One region of the Desulfofundulus sp. JL263-se genome, then DNA from elsewhere that is predicted to be linked to it. Evidence: a T-box and tRNA genes for the amino acid it is inferred to sense, from the RefSeq annotation. Region 1 holds a T-box; the other holds one or more tRNA genes.
What was found. A T-box is a leader RNA that pairs with one kind of tRNA and senses whether it is charged. The one in region 1 lies ahead of thrS (threonine--tRNA ligase), so its partner is inferred to be a tRNA-Thr.
Positions count from the first base shown of each region.

Region 2: it encodes a tRNA-Thr, which carries the amino acid that the T-box ahead of thrS (threonine--tRNA ligase) is inferred to sense. The anticodon was not compared.

Region 1 covers NZ_CM149993.1:932,991-943,383, reverse strand. The annotation lists gene infC (translation initiation factor IF-3) at 1-211, opposite strand, end outside; gene thrS (threonine--tRNA ligase) at 488-2,398, opposite strand; T-box leader at 2,449-2,668, opposite strand; gene ACX4JR_RS04815 (DRTGG domain-containing protein) at 3,017-3,358, shown strand; gene ACX4JR_RS04810 (ATP-binding protein) at 3,378-3,821, shown strand; gene ACX4JR_RS04805 ([Fe-Fe] hydrogenase large subunit C-terminal domain-containing protein) at 3,821-5,155, shown strand; gene ACX4JR_RS04800 (DRTGG domain-containing protein) at 5,139-5,501, shown strand; gene ACX4JR_RS04795 (NADH-quinone oxidoreductase subunit NuoE family protein) at 5,617-6,111, shown strand; gene ACX4JR_RS04790 (ATP-binding protein) at 6,143-6,751, shown strand; gene ACX4JR_RS04785 ((2Fe-2S) ferredoxin domain-containing protein) at 6,690-7,049, shown strand; gene nuoF (NADH-quinone oxidoreductase subunit NuoF) at 7,063-8,856, shown strand; gene ACX4JR_RS04775 (NADH-dependent [FeFe] hydrogenase, group A6) at 8,880-10,393, shown strand, end outside.
Region 2 covers NZ_CM149993.1:2,973,675-2,984,067, reverse strand. The annotation lists gene cysS (cysteine--tRNA ligase) at 1-923, shown strand, start outside; gene ACX4JR_RS15480 (Mini-ribonuclease 3) at 926-1,327, shown strand; gene rlmB (23S rRNA (guanosine(2251)-2'-O)-methyltransferase RlmB) at 1,412-2,146, shown strand; gene ACX4JR_RS15470 (NYN domain-containing protein) at 2,148-2,657, shown strand; gene sigH (RNA polymerase sporulation sigma factor SigH) at 2,776-3,420, shown strand; tRNA gene ACX4JR_RS15460 (tRNA-Thr) at 3,600-3,675, shown strand; tRNA gene ACX4JR_RS15455 (tRNA-Tyr) at 3,823-3,908, shown strand; tRNA gene ACX4JR_RS15450 (tRNA-Met) at 3,975-4,050, shown strand; tRNA gene ACX4JR_RS15445 (tRNA-Thr) at 4,054-4,129, shown strand; tRNA gene ACX4JR_RS15440 (tRNA-Met) at 4,240-4,316, shown strand; gene tuf (elongation factor Tu) at 4,509-5,711, shown strand; gene rpmG (50S ribosomal protein L33) at 6,032-6,181, shown strand; gene secE (preprotein translocase subunit SecE) at 6,278-6,607, shown strand; gene nusG (transcription termination/antitermination protein NusG) at 6,658-7,185, shown strand; gene rplK (50S ribosomal protein L11) at 7,236-7,658, shown strand; gene rplA (50S ribosomal protein L1) at 7,861-8,559, shown strand; ribosomal protein L10 leader region at 8,636-8,778, shown strand; gene rplJ (50S ribosomal protein L10) at 8,840-9,376, shown strand; gene rplL (50S ribosomal protein L7/L12) at 9,443-9,829, shown strand; gene rpoB (DNA-directed RNA polymerase subunit beta) at 10,375-10,393, shown strand, end outside.

The DNA of each region.
Region 1 (10,393 bases):
TGCTCTGCTCGTACTTATACTTCCCGTAATCCATAATCCGGCAAACCGGGGGCTTTGCTTGCGGCGCCACTTCCACCAGGTCTTGCTGTCTTTCCTCGGCCAACCGCAGGGCTTCCTTCGTGGGCATAATACCTAACTGCTTACCGTCCTCATCCACAACGCGTACTTCCGGAGCCCTGATGTCATAGTTGACCCGATGCTCCCTTGAAATAATGTTTCACCTCCAATAAAAGTTAAAATAAAAAGCGGGTGATACCACCCGCGAAAAAACACACTTAACCACCTACATGCTTTTGCACGCAACCTTATGGACTGCCGGAGGCGTCATAAGGTGAGAAGCGGATGGCTTCTACTTTGAAGTATGATTTTTTATCGCGAAAATTATAGCACGACCGTTCCCCGGAGTCAAGCTGCCAAGGCTGGGGGCTGCTTAAAATGTACAAAAATTATGTTCAATTTCCTTTGAAGGTTCCAAGATTTAAAGGCTTTACCTGTTCTCCCGGCTTTTAATTTCCCTTAGCAAATCTGCCGCGAATTCATCCACCGGCCTGGCACCCAGGTCGCCGCGGGAGCGGTGCCGCACAGCCACCAAACCACCGTCAACCTCCTTATCTCCCACCACTAACATGTAGGGAATCTTTTGGGTCTGGGCCTCCCGAATTTTATAGTTTACTTTTTCATTGCGGTCATCCACTTCCACGCGAACTCCCAATTCAAACAGCTTATCCGCAACAGCCCGGGCATAAAGGTGGTGCCTGTCGGCAATGGGCAGTACCTTTACCTGCACCGGGGCCAGCCATGTAGGGAAGGCTCCTGCATAATGTTCTATAAGAATGCCGATAAAGCGCTCTATGCTCCCGAAGATTACCCTGTGAATCATAACCGGGCGGTGCTTCTGCCCATCCTCACCTATATAGGTCAGCTCAAATTTTTCCGGCATCAGGAAATCCAATTGTATGGTTCCGCACTGCCAGGTACGACCAAGGCAATCCTTCAAATGAAAGTCTATCTTGGGACCGTAAAACGCACCGTCCCCCTCGTTTACCTTATATTCCAGCCCTTTGGCCTGCATGGCCTCTATGAGGGCATTGGTTGCCATTTCCCATATTTCGTCCGAGCCCATGGCCTTTTCCGGCTTGGTAGAAAGTTCCACATAATAATCAAAGCCAAAGACTTTATAAAATTCATCCACCAGGTCAATTACCCCGATTATCTCATCCTTTACCTGGGAGGGAAGCATGAAAATGTGGGCATCATCCTGGGTAAAGCACCTGACACGCATCAGGCCGTGCAGAACTCCGCTCAACTCGTGCCTGTGCACCAAACCCAGTTCCGCCGTGCGGATGGGAAGTTCCCGGTAACTGTGCATGGCGGTCTTATAAACAATCATGCTGCCGGGACAATTCATGGGCTTTATAGCATAGTCTTTATCATCAATTTGTGTAAAGTACATATTTTCCTTATAGTGCTCCCAGTGGCCGCTTCTCTCCCACAGCTCCCGGTTAAGGATTATAGGGGTGCGTATTTCCTGGTAGCCCCTCTTACGGTGCTCTTCCCGCCAGAAGTTTTCCAATTCGTTGCGTATAACCATGCCCTTGTGGTGGAAAAAGGGAAATCCGGGACCTTCTTCGTGAAGGCTGAAAAGGTCAAGTTCTCTGCCCAGTTTACGATGATCCCGCCTTTTGGCTTCCTCCAGCCGGTGCAGGTGCTCTTCCAGCAGAGACTTTTTCGGAAATGAAGTCCCGTAAATGCGCTGAAGCATCTTATTCCTCTCATCTCCCCGCCAGTAGGCCCCGGCGGTACTCAGCAGCTTAAAAGCTTTCAGCCTGCCGGTAGAGGGAACGTGCGGGCCCGTACAAAGATCCTCAAACTCTCCTTGCCGGTAACAGGAAATTACGGCATCTTCCGGCAATTCATTGATTAACTCCACCTTATAGTTTTCTCCCGCACCTCTAAATTTTTTAAGCGCTTCTTCCCTGGATAATTCGTACCTCTCGAAAGGGAGATCTTCTTTTATTATTTTTTTCATTTCCTCTTCAATCTTTTCCAGGTGCTCGGGTGAAAAAGATTCCGGTGAATCAAAGTCATAATAAAAACCTTGGGAGATGGCCGGGCCGATGGCCAGCCTGGTTTCCGGATAAAGCCTTTTTACAGCCTGGGCCATCACGTGTGCGGTACTGTGGCGAAAAACTTCTTGCCCCTCTTCCGTGCTAAAGTCTAAAAATTCCACTTCGGCATCTTGATTAAGACTCGCATTGAGGTCGGTAAGCTTTCCGTTTACCCTGGCCACAATAGCTTCTTTGGCCAGCCGGGGGCTTATATCCCTGGCAATATCAATTAATTGGGCACCTTTTTCATATTCGCGCACCGAACCGTCTTTAAGTGTTATTTTAATCACTTTCGTCACCCCTTTTCGTATAAATAAGAAAACCGTCCCCGACACATTCAGCCAGGGACGGAGCATTCCCGCGGTTCCACCCTGATTGGGGAAAGAATTCCCCCTCTCCACGAGTAATAACGGCTTTCAGCCGGCCCGGCTTACTCTTTGGTTCAGCTGGACAGCTCCGGGGTGGTTTTCGGCCCCCCTGCGTTCAGGGATGCTCGCAGCCAGTGACATCCCCTCTCTTTGAACCGTAAAGGACCTACTCGTCCCCTTCATCGCCTGTGCTCTATTAACTAACAAGACAATTTTATTTACATACCTGCCAAGATTACATTTGATATTATAATTATTGCCCGAAATTATGTCAATTTTAAAACCCACCTCCGCGATTATGCCGGCGCTCTTTTTTTAATAAGCATTAATCAACGCCGGGTTTTACCACTTAACCCTTATATCAACCATTCAGCTCCCGAATTGACCACTCGAATAGATTTTATGACTAATTAGCAAAAATTTTATTGACTTTCGGAAAAAAGATATTATTCTGTTATAAAGAGTCTTTATGGCTAGCAATAATAAATATTTATTAAAGTTAGGGATTAGTCAAAAAAAATATTTATGGGGTGAGCAACCATTACTCTATCTGAAATAAAGCGCATTTTAGAGGCCGAAATTCTGTACGGAGAAGATATGCTGGACATTGAGGTTAACTCAGGGTTTGCCTGCGATTTAATAAGCGATTCCCTTTGTTTTTCCAGGCCCGGCTGTCTTTTACTTACCGGCCTTACCAACATTCAAATTATTAAAGTTGCTGAAATGGTCAAAGCGCGGGCTATAGTTTTCGTAAGGGGCAAAAATCCGGGCCCGGAAATTGTTCAAGCTTCCAGAGAAAGGGAACTTCCCGTAATGGTAACAAACCGCTTTCTCTTTGAGAGCTGCGGCCTTCTATTCCAGGCCGGGCTGCGAAGCTCCTAGGGCGGAGTGATAATTCAACATGCAATTGCGCTTTAACATTAAAGGTATGGATTTTTCCCGGGCAGGCGAAGCAGCCAGCCGGTTAAAACAAACTTTACAAATGATCGGCATGGAATACGATACCATAAGGCAAGCCCTGATTGTTACCTATGAAGCCGAGCTCAATATCGTTATCCACGCTTACCGGGGAATTTTAACAGCCGACATTTCACCTCATCGTATCATAATCGAAGCCAGGGATGAGGGCCCGGGCATACCCGACATTTCCCTGGCCATGCAGGAAGGTTATTCCACGGCACCGCCCCATATCCGGGAAATGGGCTTCGGGGCTGGAATGGGGTTGCCCAATATAAAAAAATTCTCACACGAATTAAAAATAGACTCCACCGTTAATAAAGGAACTCGGCTTAAAGCCATAATTTACACCCCAAAAGCCAATAAGCAAAAAAGTGGTGGTAATTAGTGCAAAAATACTTCCACTCGGTAAGACTGGATGAGGAAAATTGTAAAGGCTGCACTAATTGCATTAAAAGGTGCCCCACAGAGGCAATAAGAGTACGTAAAGGTCGTGCCCGGATCATAGAGGAGCGCTGTATAGATTGCGGCGAGTGCATTCGTATCTGCCCCAATCACGCCAAGATTGCTCTTACTGATGACTTGCAAAAAATAAAAGATTACCAGGTATCCATAGCCCTTCCCGCACCTTCCCTGTATGCCCAGTTTAAGCCGGAGATAATGCCCGGCCATGTACTTCGTGCCCTTATTGAAATCGGGTTTGACGATGTCTTTGAAGTGGCCGTGGCAGCGGAAATCGTATCGGATATGATCAGCAAATTCCTGCGCAGTGCACCTCGCAAGCCCTATATATCGTCCGCCTGCCCGGCCGTGGTCAGGCTGATGCAAGTACGCTTTCCGGGACTGCTTGACCAGATAATTCCTGTAGAAACACCCATGGAAGTGGCCGCCCGGATAGCCAGGAAGGAAAAGGCCCGCAAATTCAATGTGGCACCGGAAAAAATAGGTATATTTTTTATCACCCCTTGCCCGGCAAAAGTAACGGCAGTTAAACAGCCCTTCGGTACAAAATCTGAAGTGGACGGGGCAATTTCCATGTCCTCAATATACGGTAATCTGCTCCATAAACTGGACCGGATTAAAGCCCCTCCCCTGCCCTTTTATTCCACTCCCCGGGGAATTGGATGGGGAAAATCAGGAGGGGAAAACCGCGCCATAGAAGGGGGCTTTTCACTGGCGGTTGACGGAATCCACAACGTAATAAGCGTCCTGGAAGAAATAGAGCGGGGAGAACTAACGGATATTAATTATGTGGAGGCCCAGGCATGTACCGGTGGATGTATTGGAGGGCCTCTTGTACCCCAAAACCCGTTTGTATCCCGGGTGCGCATGGAAAACCTGAACAGCTTGCTGGCAGATAAAAATCCGGTTAAAGTACCATCAATTAATGAAGAATGGTACCTTGACAAACCCATTAATCCCCGCCCGGTAATGCAGCTCTCCAACGATGTGACTAAAGCCATTCAAATGCTATCTGACGTGGAAAAGATTGTCCAGGAACTTCCAGGATTGGACTGCGGCTCCTGCGGCTCGCCCAATTGTAAGGCACTGGCAGAAGATATTGTCAGAGGATATGCCCAAAAAACCTATTGTGTCTTTAAACTACGAGAAAAATTACGGGACCTGGCCAAAGAAATGGTTGAGCTGGCACATAAACCGCCCCCGGCCATGGGCAGAAAAGACGCAGCGGAGGAGGAAAAACGCGATGTCCCTCTGGAATGATATCAGCTCCGCACTTGAATTAACATCACTTACTTCCCTATATATCGAAAAGGATTCAATACAAGGCGCTTACTGTGGAGACTTACTCAGTGACGTACTTGCTAAAGCCAAGCCGGGGCAACTTTGGCTGACTATCCAAAAACACCGCAATGTAATCGCCGTTGCGAGCCTGGCAGGATTAAGCGGGGTTATTATTACCGGAGGACGCCTCCCGGACCGGGACGTTATAGAAACAGCCGAACAGGAAGGGATCCCGCTTTTCTCCACTCCCCTGGACACCTTCACCGCTGCCGGAAAAATCTATCAATTATTCAAAAGGTACCGTATTACCGGCGATTCTTGCTAAGTAATTTTCAAAATATAATTTTTTTTCTTGATTATCTGTTGTTGGAGGTGATAACAAAGACAAAGCCCGGCCAATTAACCGAAAGGCAATTAATAGAGATGGGAGGGTAAATGAATTGAGCAAAAATAATTGCCAGTGTGCCACTGCAATTAATGAGGAACAGTACCGCCAACTTGACAAAATAATCGATGAGTATAAAAACGAGCCCGGGGCACTCATTCAAGTTTTGCATAAGGCCCAGCAATTAATCGGCTATCTTCCCCGGGAAGTTCAAGTCAGGATAGCCAATGGATTGGATATACCCCTGGCCACCATTTACGGAGTGGTTTCATTTTATTCCCTTTTTACCACCAAGCCCAAGGGCAGGCATAAAATTTCCGTGTGCGCCGGAACGGCTTGCTACGTTCGCGGGGCAAAACAACTGCTTAACCGGTTACATCAAGATTTGGATCTCAGGCCGGGGAGCACTACCAGTGACGGAAAATTCTCTCTGGATGTGGTCAGGTGCCTGGGGGCCTGCGGCCTGGGCCCGGTGATGACTGTTGATGAAGATGTATACGGGCGACAAAAGCCTGACAAAGTAATGGAAATTTTAAATGCTTATGAATAAAGGTCATTCATTAAAGCGGGAGTGACCGGTTTTGGAAGAAATTGCCCAGCACATTTTGGACATAGCCAGGAACTCCCTGGAAGCAGGAGCAACTATAATAAACATTTCGGTAGAAGAAAAACCTGAAAACGACCGGCTGGAGTTCTTCGTTTACGATAATGGTGCAGGTATGGTGCCCGGAGATATTCTCCGGGTAACGGATCCTTTTTATTCCGGCAAAGGAAAACGTATAGGATTGGGTATTCCCTTGCTTCACGCCGCTACACAAAGGTGCGGCGGTGATCTCAAAATATCTTCAGTTCCCGAAAAAGGAACTGAAATTAAAGCCAGTTTCTCCTACCATCATATCGACCGGCCTCCGCTGGGCAACATAGGGGAAACTATTTCCGTTCTTATGGCCACCACCAGTGATGTAAATATTACTTACCGCCATATTTTTAATAATAAAATTTTCAACTTTAGTACCAAGGAGTTAAAGGATTTTCTCGCCGGTGTGCCGTTGAATACACCGGCGGTACTGGTATGGGTTGAGGGTTACGTGCAAAAAAGAATAAATTCCCTGAGAGGGGGTTCTGTGAGTGAAATCTCTGGAAGAGTTGGAAAAGCTACGGGAGAAATTAAAAAAGCAAATGAAAGTTAGGGAAGGAAAAGGTAGTACTGTAATAGCCGTCGGCATGGGAACATGTGGTATTGCCGCCGGGGCCCGGCAGGTTATGAAAACACTGTTGACAGAACTAAATAACCAAAATGTCAACGATGTTCTGGTAACCCAAACCAGCTGCCTGGGACTTTGCCAGTACGAGCCCGTAGTTCAGGTTGATTACCCGGGCCAGGAAAAAGTTACCTACATTAATGTGGACGAGGAAAAAATTAAACGTATAGTTTCCGATCATTTATTAAACGGTCAGATAGTTAAAAAATGGACAATAAAGGATTAAGGAGGGTAGCCACATGGAGACTTACCGGTCACACGTACTTGTTTGTGCCGGAGCCGGATGTATATCCTCCGACTGCAAAGCGGTACAGTCGGCACTCAAGACAAATATTGTAAAAAGAGGACTAGAAAACGAAATTATGGTGGTAGAAACCGGTTGCATGGGGCCCTGCGACTTGGGCCCGGTGATGGTGGTCTACCCCGAAGGTACTTTTTACCGTAAATTAACCCCCGAGGATACCGCGGAAATAGTAGACCAGCACCTTTTGAAGGGTAAAATTGTGAAACGCCTTACTCAAAAGGATAGTGAAAATGGACAGGCTGCCGTAAACCTGGAAGATATGGACTTTTTTAAACGGCAAACCCGCATAGCCCTGCGCAATACCGGCTTAATAAATCCGGAATCGGTTGAGGAATATATTGCCCGTGACGGTTATAAAGCACTGGGAAAAGTTCTTTCCAGGATGACTCCTGAAGAAGTAATTGACTGTATAAAAACATCCGGACTGAGGGGACGGGGAGGAGCCGGCTTCCCCACTGGCGTAAAGTGGGAATTTACGGCAAAAGCCGAAGGCTACCCTAAATACGTGGTATGCAATGCCGACGAGGGCGATCCCGGGGCCTTTATGGACAGAAGTATACTGGAAGGCGATCCCCATACTGTGCTGGAGGCCATGGCCATTTGCGGCTACTCCATTGGCTCCAACCAGGGCTATATCTACGTCAGGGCCGAATATCCCCTGGCCGTAGAACGCCTGGAGATAGCCATCCGCAAGGCCAGGGAATACGGCCTGTTGGGAGAGAACATTTTTGGTACCGGCTTTAGCTTTAACATAGATATCCGTGTAGGTGCGGGAGCCTTTGTTTGTGGTGAGGAAACCGCCCTTCTGGCCTCAATTGAAGGGCGCCGGGGCGAGCCCAGGCCGCGACCTCCGTTTCCGGCCCAGGCCGGGCTCTGGGGCAAGCCCACCGTAATTAACAATGTAGAAACATGGGCCAACATCCCGCCCATTATTCTAAACGGCCCCCAGTGGTTTAATAGTATCGGAACCGAAAAAAGCAAGGGGACCAAAGTTTTTGCCCTGGCAGGTAAGATAAATAACACCGGCCTGGTGGAGGTGCCCATGGGTACCACTCTCAGGGAAATCATTTATGAAATCGGCGGGGGAATCCCCGGTGGAAAACGGTTAAAGGCAATTCAAACAGGCGGGCCCTCAGGGGGCTGTATACCCGCCGAATACCTGGATACCCCGGTAGATTATGAGTCCCTAACCCAGCTGGGGGCAATCATGGGCTCCGGCGGGATGATTGTTGTGGATGAAGATACCTGTATGGTGGACCTGGCCAGGTTTTTCCTTGAATTTGTCCAAGATGAATCATGCGGCAAATGTTCTCCCTGCCGGGTGGGCACCAAGCGAATGCTGGAAATATTGGAACGTATAATTGAGGGACAAGGGCGTGAGGGAGATATTGAGCGGCTGGAAAAACTGGCTTTTGGCATCAAAAATTCAGCCCTCTGCGGTTTAGGCCAAACAGCCCCCAATCCGGTGCTGAGTACCATTCGCCACTTCCGCCACGAATATGAGGCCCACATAAAAGATAAAAAATGCCCCGCAGGGGTTTGCCGGGCCCTGGTCTCCTACTACATTGACCCCAACAAGTGCACCGGGTGCGGGCTGTGCAGCAAGGTCTGCCCGTCCGAAGCAATCAGCGGTGAAAAAAGGAAGCCACATATCATTAACCTGCAATTGTGCGCTAAATGCGGAACATGCAAGGAAAAATGTAAATTCAATGCTGTAATAAACCTTTAAACAGGTTTTACTGGAGGGATATAATGCCTTTGGTTACATTGACCATAGACAACAAGCGGGTAGAAGTGGAAGCCGGAACCAGCCTTTTAAAAGCGGCAGAGAAGGCAGGCATAAAAATCCCCACCCTTTGCTTTTTGGAGGAAATAAATGAAGTAGGCGCCTGCCGTCTTTGCCTGGTAGAAGTAAAAGGCACCCGCACCTTGCAGGCGGCATGTGTTACCCCGGCGGCGGACGGCATGGAAGTTATCACCAACAGCCGGGCTGTTCTCGAGGCCCGGAAAATGAACCTGGAACTCATTCTTTCCAACCACCGCATGGAATGCCTTACCTGCACTCGCAACACCAATTGCGAGCTGCAAAACCTGGCCAGCGAGATGGGAATCCGTGAAATAGAATATTCCGGAGAAATGCCCCCCTATGAAGCTGATAGCTCCAGCCCGTCTCTGGTTCGGGATCCGGGCAAGTGCATACTGTGCAGGCGGTGTATTAGTATCTGTGAGACCACTCAAACGGTATCAGCCATAGCTGCCCAAGAAAGGGGATTTAATACCATTGTAGCCCCTGCCTTTCTGGAACCCCTGGGGGACACCCTCTGTGTCGCCTGCGGGCAGTGTGCCCTGGTCTGCCCCACGGCAGCCATTCATGAAAAAGACCAGTGTGAAGAAGTTTGGTCTGCATTGGCTGACCCGGACACCCATGTTATTGTCCAAACGGCTCCGGCTGTAAGGGTGGCCATAGGAGAAGAGTTCGGGCTGGAGCCGGGTAGCGTGGTTACCGGACAACTGGTGGCCGGCCTGAAACGCCTGGGATTTGATAAAGTGTTTGATACTGATTTTACTGCTGACGTAACTATAATTGAAGAAGGAAATGAATTAATCAGCCGGTTAAATAACGGGGGCAAACTCCCCTTATTAACTTCATGCAGCCCCGGGTGGATTAACTTTATAGAACATTTTTACCCGGAATTGCTGGATAATCTTTCTACCTGCAAGTCCCCTCAACAAATGTTTGGAGCACTGGCCAAGACATATTACGCAACTAAGGCCGGAATTGATCCTGCAAAAATATTTTGTGTCTCCGTAATGCCCTGCACGGCGAAAAAATTTGAGGCAGAGCGCCCGGAAATGAGAGCCAGCGGGTATAAAGATGTAGATGTGGTACTAACTACCAGGGAATTGGCCCGCATGTTCAAGCAGGCAGGTATAAATCTACCTGTACTACCGGAAGAGCCCTATGATGACCCCATGGGTATTTCCACCGGGGCCGGAGTAATTTTTGGAGCTACAGGTGGAGTAATGGAGGCAGCCTTGCGAACCGCCTATGAACTGGTTACCGGTCAGGAATTACCGGATATTAATTTCAAAGAAGTAAGGGGCCTCAGAGGAATCAAAGAAGCTGAAGTTAACTTGGGCGACACAACCCTGCGGGTTGCAGTAGCCCACGGCCTCGGAAATGCCAGACAACTCCTTGATGCCATTAAAGAAGGGGAACAATATCACTTTGTGGAGATAATGGCCTGTCCCGGCGGCTGCATCGG
Region 2 (10,393 bases), 1.1 Mb from region 1:
ATCACAGGAAAATAAATCCTATGGACTTTGCCCTTTGGAAGGCGGCCAAGCCGGGCGAGCCGGCATGGGAGAGCCCGTGGGGCAAGGGCCGTCCAGGGTGGCACATTGAATGCTCGGCAATGTCCCTGAAATACCTGGGCCCGGAATTTGACATTCACGGGGGCGGCTATGACCTGATTTTTCCCCATCATGAAAACGAGATAGCCCAGTCCGAGGCCGCCACGGGAAAAACCTTTGCCCGGTACTGGATGCATAACGGCTTTATAACCGTAAATGAAGAGAAAATGAGTAAATCCCTGGGAAACTTCTTTTTGGTAAGGGAGGTGCTGGATAAGTTTCCCCCGGAGCTGGTACGGTTTTATTTGTTAAGTACCCATTACCGCAGGCCCCTGGATTTTGACTATGACAAGCTTGCGTCCAGCAGCAGGGGGCTTGAGCGGATAAAAACCAGTATTCGGCTGCTTTATGAAGCTCTGGAAAAGGGTGCCGGAGGCGGCAGGGAAACCGGCATGACGGCCCACCTGGAGGAGATTAAAGAAGCTTTTTGCTCGGCCATGGATGACGATTTTAATACGGCTTTGGCCATTGGGGTCCTTTTTGACCTGGCCCGGGAAGTGAATTCTTGCCTGCGGGAAGGAACCTGTTCCCGCGGGGAATTGGAAAAGGCGAAGGAATTATTCCATTTTTTTAACGATGTTCTGGGTATATTTAAAATCGGTGGTTCGGGGAAATTATTGTTAGAGAAGAGGACGGATAAAAACAACCTGTCGGAGAAACTGATTAAGCTGGTGCTGGATATTCGCCAGGAGGCCCGCAAAAACAAGGACTTTAAAACTGCCGATAGGATCCGGGACTCTTTAAAGGAAATGGGGATTATCGTAGAAGATACTCCTCAAGGGCCCCGCTGGAAGATGCAGGAGTAAAAATGCAAGAGATATTTAAGCCCGATATCAATCCCGAAAAACTCCCCCCCAGGGTTCTAGCATATTTGGGGGACGCCGTGTATGAGTTGCTGGTGAGGCAATATCTGGTGAGGCAAGGGCCGGATAAAATACACAAAATACATAAAGAGGCAGTTAAATATGTGCGGGCCGATACTCAGGCCAGGGTACTGCATGCCCTGGAGGAAAGTTTAAGCCCGGAGGAACGGGATATTGTCCGGCGGGGACGGAATGCCAAGACCGGTCACTTGCCCCCAAATGCCAGCATGATTGATTACCGCTACAGTACCGGCTTTGAAAGCCTGGTGGGGTATCTGTACCTTGCCGGTAATAAAAAGCGATTACAGGAAATAATAAATCTGGCCGACCGTATAGTCAGGGGGTGACCTTATCTTCCTCAGCCCGCAAAGGCTTTTTGCCGATATATTTCGCGCCGGCCGCCAATCACCGTTTTAGGGGGAATTTTACCAGTGGGCAGGATATTGGTTGGGAGGAATCCCGTGCGGGAGGCCTTGCGCTTGGGCCGCCCCATAAATAAGATATTCATGTCCCCTAACATGACACCCCGATTGGCGGGTGAAATTAGGGCCCTGGCCAAAGAAAGGGGTATACCTGTGCAAACGGTTGAACAGCACCGCCTCGACAGGCTTGCAGAGGGGGCCAATCACCAGGGCCTGGCTGCCGTTATGGCCTCTAAGGAATATGTAGAAGTGGAAGACCTTTTGGAAAACAGGGCGGACGGCCAGCCTCCCTTATTGGTTATACTTGATGAAATTAATGACCCCCGTAACTTGGGCGCAATATTGCGCACAGCCGATGCTGCGGGAGTAAACGGCGTCATTATACCCCGGCGCCGGTCGGCGGCCCTTACCCCCGCCGCTGCCAAGACATCCGCCGGGGCCATAGAATACGTGCCGGTGGCCCGGGTAACGAACCTTGCCCGGACCATTGATTATCTGAAAGATTGCGGGCTATGGGTTGTTGGGGCCCATGGCCAGGCGGAAGAAATTTATTGGGATGTTGATTTAACGGGCCCGCTGGCTCTTGTAATTGGTGGGGAAGATAAGGGGCTGGGGAGGCTTGTACGGAGCAAGTGTGACTTCCTGGTTCGGCTGCCCATGACCGGCCGGGTAGGGTCACTAAATGCGTCAGTTGCCGCAGCTTTGTTATTGTATGAGGTGTTGCGGCAAAGAAGAAGGGGTTAAAATGGATGAATATTTGGTGGTGGACGGGTATAATGTTATTTATGCTTGGCCCTCTTTAGATAAGGTGAAAAATGAGAATTTGGAGCACGCCAGAGACAAACTGGTGGATATATTAGCCAATTACGCTGCTCTCAGCGGCACTAATATATTTGTGGTTTTTGACGCCCACCAGGTGGGACAAGGCATTGAGCGCGTGGAAGAAAGGAATGGTGTGCGTATAATATATACCCGGGAAGGAGAAACAGCTGATGCCGCTATCGAAAAGATGATTGGAGAATTGATTACCCGGGGGAGGGTGTATGTGGTAACGTCGGATTACGACGAGCAGAAGGTCATTTTTGGCCGGGGCGCCTATCGCCTTACGCCCAGGGACTTGCAAGAGCGGATAAAACAGTCCAGGGCAAAGGAAGAAAAGTGGACAAAAAGTGACTATCCTACTGATACTTATCTGGAAAACCGGCTTGGCTATTCGACCCGGAGAGTATTGGAAGAATGGCGGCGCAAAAAGTAGGCGTTTCCTTTTATGCTTGACTAGTCTTTTTAAACTCATTTATAATAAGGCATGTAAACTCGGTAATCAGTTGGTTGAAAAGTTACCGGGTCAGGGAAAAATGGCGGGGGGGAGATTGTTGAGTCTAAACGCCCAAAGGGACGTTTCTCACGACTTTAATGTGATGATGGACGAAGAAGTGGTGGAGTTTGCCCGTGCAGGGGACAACGCAGCACAGGAGTATTTAATTAATAAGTATAAGAACTTTGTTCGCGCCAAAGCTCGCTCTTATTTCTTAATTGGGGCGGACCGGGAAGACATAATACAGGAAGGAATGATTGGTCTTTATAAAGCTATAAGGGACTTTCGCATGGACAAGTTATCATCATTCCGGGCTTTTGCAGAGCTTTGTATTACCCGGCAAATTATAACGGCCATTAAAACAGCAACCAGGCAGAAACATATACCGCTTAATTCTTATGTATCTTTGAACAAGCCCATTTATGATGAAGATTCCGATAGAACTCTCCTGGACGTAATATCCGGCTCGAAGGTTACCGATCCGGAGGAGTTAATCGTAAGCCAGGAAGAGTTTGATAATATAGAAGAAAAGATGAGCGAAATTTTAAGTTCCCTGGAATGGCAGGTGCTTATGTCTTACCTTGAAGGCAAGTCCTACCAGGAGATAGCCAAGGATCTTGACCGGCATGTAAAATCCATCGATAATGCCCTGCAGCGTGTAAAACGAAAGTTAGAGCGTTATTTAGAAAAAAGAGAAGAATGATGAATGATGTAAATACAAATAAATAACTAGAAATATAAAAGTTGTTTCTTGGAGTTTAAAGGCCTGAATTCATCTGAGGAAATTCAGGCCTTTTTAATTGCGGGCAGATTGTCAAAAATTATATTGGGAGTGATTATTGACAATCGCCTGCTGCTATTTTATAATATAACTTGCGCCGTGCCGGCGTAGCTCAATTGGTAGAGCAGCTGACTTGTAATCAGCAGGTTGCGGGTTCGAGTCCCATCGCCGGCTCCATTTTGGGGGAATTTTTCCACGGAAAAATTACCTTTACCAAGCTAGACTGGGCTTGGAAAATTTCCCCCAAAATTTTGGGGGAATTTTTCCACGGAAAAATTACCTTTACCAAGCTAGACCTGGCTTGGAAAATTTCCCCCAAATAGTGGAGGGGTTCCCGAGTGGTCAAAGGGAGCAGACTGTAAATCTGCCGGCTGTCGCCTTCGCAGGTTCGAATCCTGCCCCCTCCACCAACATAAATTTGTAATAAGTTGAGAGTTGAAAATTTATTTGCAATATGATAAAATAGAAAGTGCTGACGCGGGGTGGAGCAGCCGGTAGCTCGTCGGGCTCATAACCCGAAGGTCGTGGGTTCAAATCCCACCCCCGCAACCAGGTGCCACTATAGCTCAGGAGGTAGAGCGCATCCTTGGTAAGGATGAGGTCACCGGTTCAAGCCCGGTTAGTGGCTCCATTTTCGAGGAGTTTTTCTACGGAAAAGTTACCTTATCAAGCTGTGCTTGGCTTAGAAAAATTCCTCGAAAATTTTGGGGAATTTTCCATAGGAAAATTCCCCAAAGTTGCGGCGGCGTAGCTCAGTTGGTTAGAGCATACGGTTCATACCCGTAGTGTCCGGGGTTCGAATCCCTGCGCCGCTACCAGTAAGCCAGCTACATGTAAAAGTTGCATGTAGCTGGTTTTATTTTTTTAAGCAAGAAGGGAATTTGGACATGCTTATAGAATATCCAATGGGATTTTGAAAAATGCATGAAAGTGTATAAATGTGGAAATAAATTAAAAGTGTGTAAGTTTATGGAGCTTAATCAAGTAAATTATGAGGAGGAGAAAGTTCAATGGCCAAAGAAAAGTTTGAGCGTACGAAACCCCACGTAAATGTTGGAACCATAGGTCACGTTGACCACGGCAAGACCACCCTTACGGCGGCAATCACCTTGTGCCTGTCCAAAGAAGGTAGGACTCAGGTTAAAAAGTACGATGAAATTGACAACGCTCCGGAAGAAAAAGAGCGCGGCATCACCATTAACACCGCCCACGTGGAATATGAGACTGCAAAGAGGCACTATGCGCACGTAGACTGTCCGGGGCACGCCGACTACGTAAAGAACATGATTACCGGGGCGGCCCAGATGGACGGTTCCATACTGGTGGTATCGGCTGCAGACGGTCCCATGCCCCAGACCCGGGAGCACATCTTGCTGGCCAGGCAAGTAGGAGTGCCATACATAGTGGTATACCTGAACAAAGTTGACCAGGTGGACGACCCGGAGCTATTGGAACTGGTAGAGATGGAAGTGAGGGAACTTTTGAGCACATATGAATTTCCCGGAGACGACGTGCCGGTAATCAGCGGTTCCGCCCTTAAGGCGCTGGAGTGCGGCTGCGGCAAGCGGGACTGCGAGTGGTGCAAGAGCATTTGGGAACTTATGGACGCAGTGGACGAATATATACCCACCCCGGAGCGGGATGTTGACAAACCCTTCCTCATGCCGGTGGAAGACGTATTCAGCATAACCGGCCGGGGCACCGTGGCCACGGGGCGTGTAGAGAGGGGAACCATCACCACCGGCGAAGAAGTAGAGATAGTAGGTCTTATGGATAAGCCGCGCAAGACAGTGGTAACCGGAGTAGAAATGTTCCGCAAAGTACTGGACCGCGGGGAAGCGGGAGACAACATTGGCTGCCTTTTGCGCGGCGTGGAGCGGAAAGAAATAGAGCGCGGGCAAGTTTTGGCAAAGCCCGGCACCATTAAGCCGCACACCAAATTCCACGCCGAGGTATACGTGCTGACCAAGGACGAGGGCGGCCGGCACACTCCCTTCTTTAACGGCTATCGCCCGCAGTTTTATTTCCGCACCACCGATGTAACGGGGACGGTAAGGCTGCCGGAAGGGACGGAAATGGTAATGCCCGGGGATAACGTTGAGATGGACATTGAACTGATTACTCCCATTGCCATTGAAGAAGGACTGCGCTTTGCTATCCGTGAAGGCGGGCGTACCGTGGGTGCCGGTGTAGTTACCAGGATAATTGAATAGGTTACTGTTTTGGGGGAATTTTTCCACGAAAAAATTATCTTTGCCAAGCCGCACTTGGCTTGGAAAAATTCCCCCAAAATTTTGGGGTAATTTTCCCGCGGGAAAATTACCTTGCCAAGTTACACTTTATCTTTACCAAGCCAAACCTGGCCTGGAAAATTTCCCCGCCCCAAAGGGGGCGGGGATTCCACTATCAGAATAATGAGCATAAGGCTCAGGTATGGGGTAAAGTATTGACTTTAAAATTTAGTTGTGATATATTCGGTAAGGTAATTTTAAAGGTGATATGTTTGTTTTTTTAGTTTTGGGAGGTGGCAAAATTGCGAGTAGGGATTACTTTAGCATGCACGCAATGCAAGCAGAGAAATTATACCACTACCAAGAATAAGAGGAATGACCCCAACCGCATTGAACTTAAAAAGTATTGTCGTTTTTGCAATGCCCACACCTTGCATAAAGAGACCAGATAGAAAGTGGTTTGGATTTGAGATAAATAGATTATATTGCCCGGTTGCCGGTGCCGAGAGGTACTGTGGCTTTCACTTCTAGTTAAGGATGTGGCGTTTATGGCAGTTACCAAAAAACAGACAGCTGAAAAAAATATCAGCCCGGCAAAAAAAGGCGGCAAGGGGTCTGAAAAGCAGGCCACCTCGGGAAAGGCATTGGTGAAAAAGGATAGTAAAAAAAGTCTTCAAGCAAAAAAACGCCCGGGTAAATTGAGTGCGGTCCGAAGCTACTTGAGCGGCGTACTTAATGAGTTAAAAAAGGTACACTGGCCGAATCGTAGAGAGACTGCCATTTATACTGCAGTGGTTTTGGTAGCCGTGGGTATAGTGGGCGTATTAATCTGGGTGTTTGATTTGCTTCTCAGCAGGGTCGTGCAGTTAATTTATTAAAATGTTTCAAGGGGGTGAGGGGCCTGGATTAAGCTGGGTCCCTTGAATTTATGAGTAAGATGTGGTATGTGATACATACCTACTCCGGATATGAAAACAAAGTGAAGGCCAACCTGGAGAAGCGCATAGAGTCCATGAACATGGAGGATAAGGTTTTTAGAATAGTTATACCCATGGAAGATGAAGTAGAGATAAAAAACGGTAAGCGTAAGATAAGTAAGAAAAAAGTGTTTCCCGGGTATGTGCTGGTGGAGATGATTATGGATGATGATTCTTGGTATGTGGTTCGTAATACCCCTGGTGTAACCGGGTTTGTTGGAAGCGGCACCAAGCCTATCCCTTTAAGTGATGAAGAGGCCCAGAGCATTATGAAGAGAATGGGTATGGATGATGCAGTACCCAAGGTGGACTTCAGCCCGGGCGAACAGGTTCGGGTAATCGGCGGGCCCTTTGAGAACTTCAGCGGTGAAATTGAAGAAATTTATCCGGAAAAGGGTAAGGTTAAAGTCAGCATTTCCATGTTCGGCCGGGAAACTCCGGTGGAATTGGAATTTGACCAGATAGAAAAAATAGACTAGAAGTGCATTCCGTGCATATGCTTCCTGCATTTTTAAAGGAGGTGTGAGAAATGGCTAAAAAGGTGGCAGCAGTTATCAAACTACAGGTGCCAGCAGGAAAGGCCACTCCTGCTCCCCCGGTAGGACCGGCTTTAGGACAGCACGGGGTAAACATTATGCAGTTTGTAAAGGAGTATAACGAACGTACCGCTAAACACGCCGGTATGATAATACCAGTGGAAATTACCGTATATGAAGACAGGTCCTTTAGTTTTATAACCAAAACTCCTCCTGCTGCCGATCTGTTAAAAAAGGCTGCCGGCCTGGAAAAGGGCTCCGGAGAGCCCAACAAAAACAAGGTTGGTAAGGTAACCAGGGACCAGATCAAGGAAATTGCCGAACTTAAAATGCAAGACCTCAATGCAGCTTCCATTGAGGCCGCCATGCGCATGATAGAAGGTACTGCCCGCAGCATGGGAATCGAGGTTGTATAAAAATATAAGACTGTACGTGGGAGGAAATTTTAATTTCCGATTTGGGGGAAATTTTCCAAGCTATGTTTGGCTTGGAAGAGGTAATTTTCCCGTGGAAAAATTCCCCCAAATTTTGGGGGAAATTTTCCAAGCTATGTTTGGCTTGGAAGAGGTAATTTTCCCGTGGGAAAATTCCCCTGAAACACCACAAGGAGGTAATTTCATGCCCAAGCACGGAAAGAAATACCGGGATGCGTTAAAGGAAATAGACCGGACCAAGCAATATGATCCCGCTGAAGCCTGTGAGCTGGTTAAGAAAATTGCCAGGGCCAATTTTGACGAAACTGTGGAGGTAGCCGTCAGATTGGGTGTTGACCCCAGGCATGCGGACCAACAGGTGCGCGGAGCCGTTGTGCTTCCTCACGGTACCGGTAAAACCCGTACCGTACTGGTATTTGCCAAGGGGGATAAAGCCAAGGAAGCTGAAGAAGCAGGCGCCGATTATGTAGGTGACGTGGATTTGGTGGAAAAAATACAAGGTGGGTGGCTGGATTTTGATGTTGCCATAGCCACACCGGACATGATGGGGACTGTTGGTAAGCTGGGCCGTATTTTGGGCCCCCGGGGCCTTATGCCCAATCCGAAAACAGGAACGGTGACATTTGATGTAGGGCGGGCAGTCCAGGAAGCAAAGGCCGGCAAAATAGAATACCGTGTGGATAAGGCGGGCATTATCCATGCCCCCATAGGCAAGGTATCTTTTGATGCCGATAAATTGCTGGAAAATCTTCGCACCCTCATGGAGCAGCTGATCAGGGCAAAGCCTGCAGCTGCTAAAGGACAGTATATTCGCAGTGTGACCTTATCTTCCACCATGGGACCCGGGATACGGGTCAATGCTCAGAGATTTACAGGTAAATAAAAATAAAAGCATTTTGGCTGCAATTTCAGGGAGTTGGGATTTTTATCACATACATTTAAAAAGTTAATAATTAAAATTATATGCTTTTTCCTAGCTGCAGACAGATGGTGCTTTAGGCTTAAAGGCTCACCAGCCGCCATCCGAGGCCGGGAGAGGTAACCTGTGTGCATTTACAGGCCCCTGGTTCACTGTCTGCCGGGGGCCTTTATTTGTAGTACTTTGGCACAGCGGGGAACACCGGCCTGAGTAATTGTTATCGTGAAGAAAGGAGGTGTAGCGGGTGTCTGTTAAGAGGAAGGAAAAAGAGGCTATAGTGGAAATGTTGCGGAATAAATTGCGGGATGCCCAGGTAGTTATATTGACGGACTACCGGGGGTTAAATGTGGCAGCCATGAACAAGTTGCGCAAAAAAATGCGGGAAGCCAATAGCGAGTTTAAGGTGGTCAAAAATACGCTAGCCAAGCGGGCTGCCGGTGAACTGGGGCTGGAAGGCCTGGATCCTTACCTGGAAGGGCCCACTGCCCTGGCCATCAGTGCCACTGATCCTGTGGCCCCGGCCAAGGTCCTCAAGGAAATTGCCAAGGAGCATAAGGAACTGGAAATAAAGGCGGGAGTTCTGGAAGGTAAAGTGGTTGATGTGGCCGCTATAAAGGCGCTGGCCGACCTGCCTCCGCGGGAAACCTTATTGGCACAGGTGGTAGGCAGAATGCAGGCGCCTCTTTACGGGTTTGCCGGTGTATTGCAAGGGCTGTTGCGCAACTTTGTTTATGCCCTTGAGGCAATTCGCAAGCAAAAAGCCGGTGAAAGCGCCGGTTAAGGTTAAAAAAAGGTTGAACATATTTTAAAATATTAAATATTATAATAACAGGAGGTATTGTTAATAATGTCCAAGGTTCAAGAGATTCTTGATGCTGTTAAAAAGCTTTCGGTACTGGAATTGGCTGAATTGGTCAAGGCCTTTGAAGAAGAGTTTGGTGTAAGTGCTGCCGCTCCGGTGGCCGCCGTTGCTGCTCCTGCAGCCGGTGCTGCAGCCGGTGCTGCAGAAGAAGCAGAAGAACAAACTGAATTTGATGTAGTTCTTACTGCTGTCGGCGATAAGAAAATCAATGTTATTAAAGTGGTACGTGAAATTACCGGCCTCGGCCTGAAAGATGCCAAAGAGTTGGTTGATAACGCTCCAAAGCCGGTAAAAGAGAAGGTAAGCAAGGAAGAGGCGGAATCTATCAAGGCCAAGCTGGAAGAGGCAGGCGCCACTGTGGAGCTGAAGTAAACCACTTGCTACCGGTGATATTGGGCTTGCATTCTTACTGCGGGCCTTTTGGGGGAATTTTTCCACGGAAAAATTACCTTTACCAAGCTAGACCTGGCTTGGAAAATTTCCCCCAAAATTTTGGGGGAATTTTTCCACGGAAAAATTACCTTTACCAAGCTAGACCTGGCTTGGAAAAATTCCCTTTACCAAGCCAGATTTGGCGGAAAAATTCCTCCAAACGTGAAGAAGTTGTTAAGCCGCGTGCCGGCTAATTTCTTTAGCATTCCGGGGAAATCCCCGGAATATTTTTTGCCTAACTTTAGAAAAATTTGCTTATAAGTATGAAAAATTTATTGACAACCTGTTATTTATATGCTAATATTTAAAAATGTTACTTTGCCGTATTATAATTATATGTGTTTTACGGGCAATTTTAGAAAGGGTATCTGGATAGGAATTTTGGGAAATAATAACTTAGATAATATTATGTACGTTATTTAAAGCGAGGTATTTACCTTGCTTTTAGTTCTTTTTATCTCTATTAAGGGGTGTGGTCTGTAAATATGTATCCTAATAAGCCGG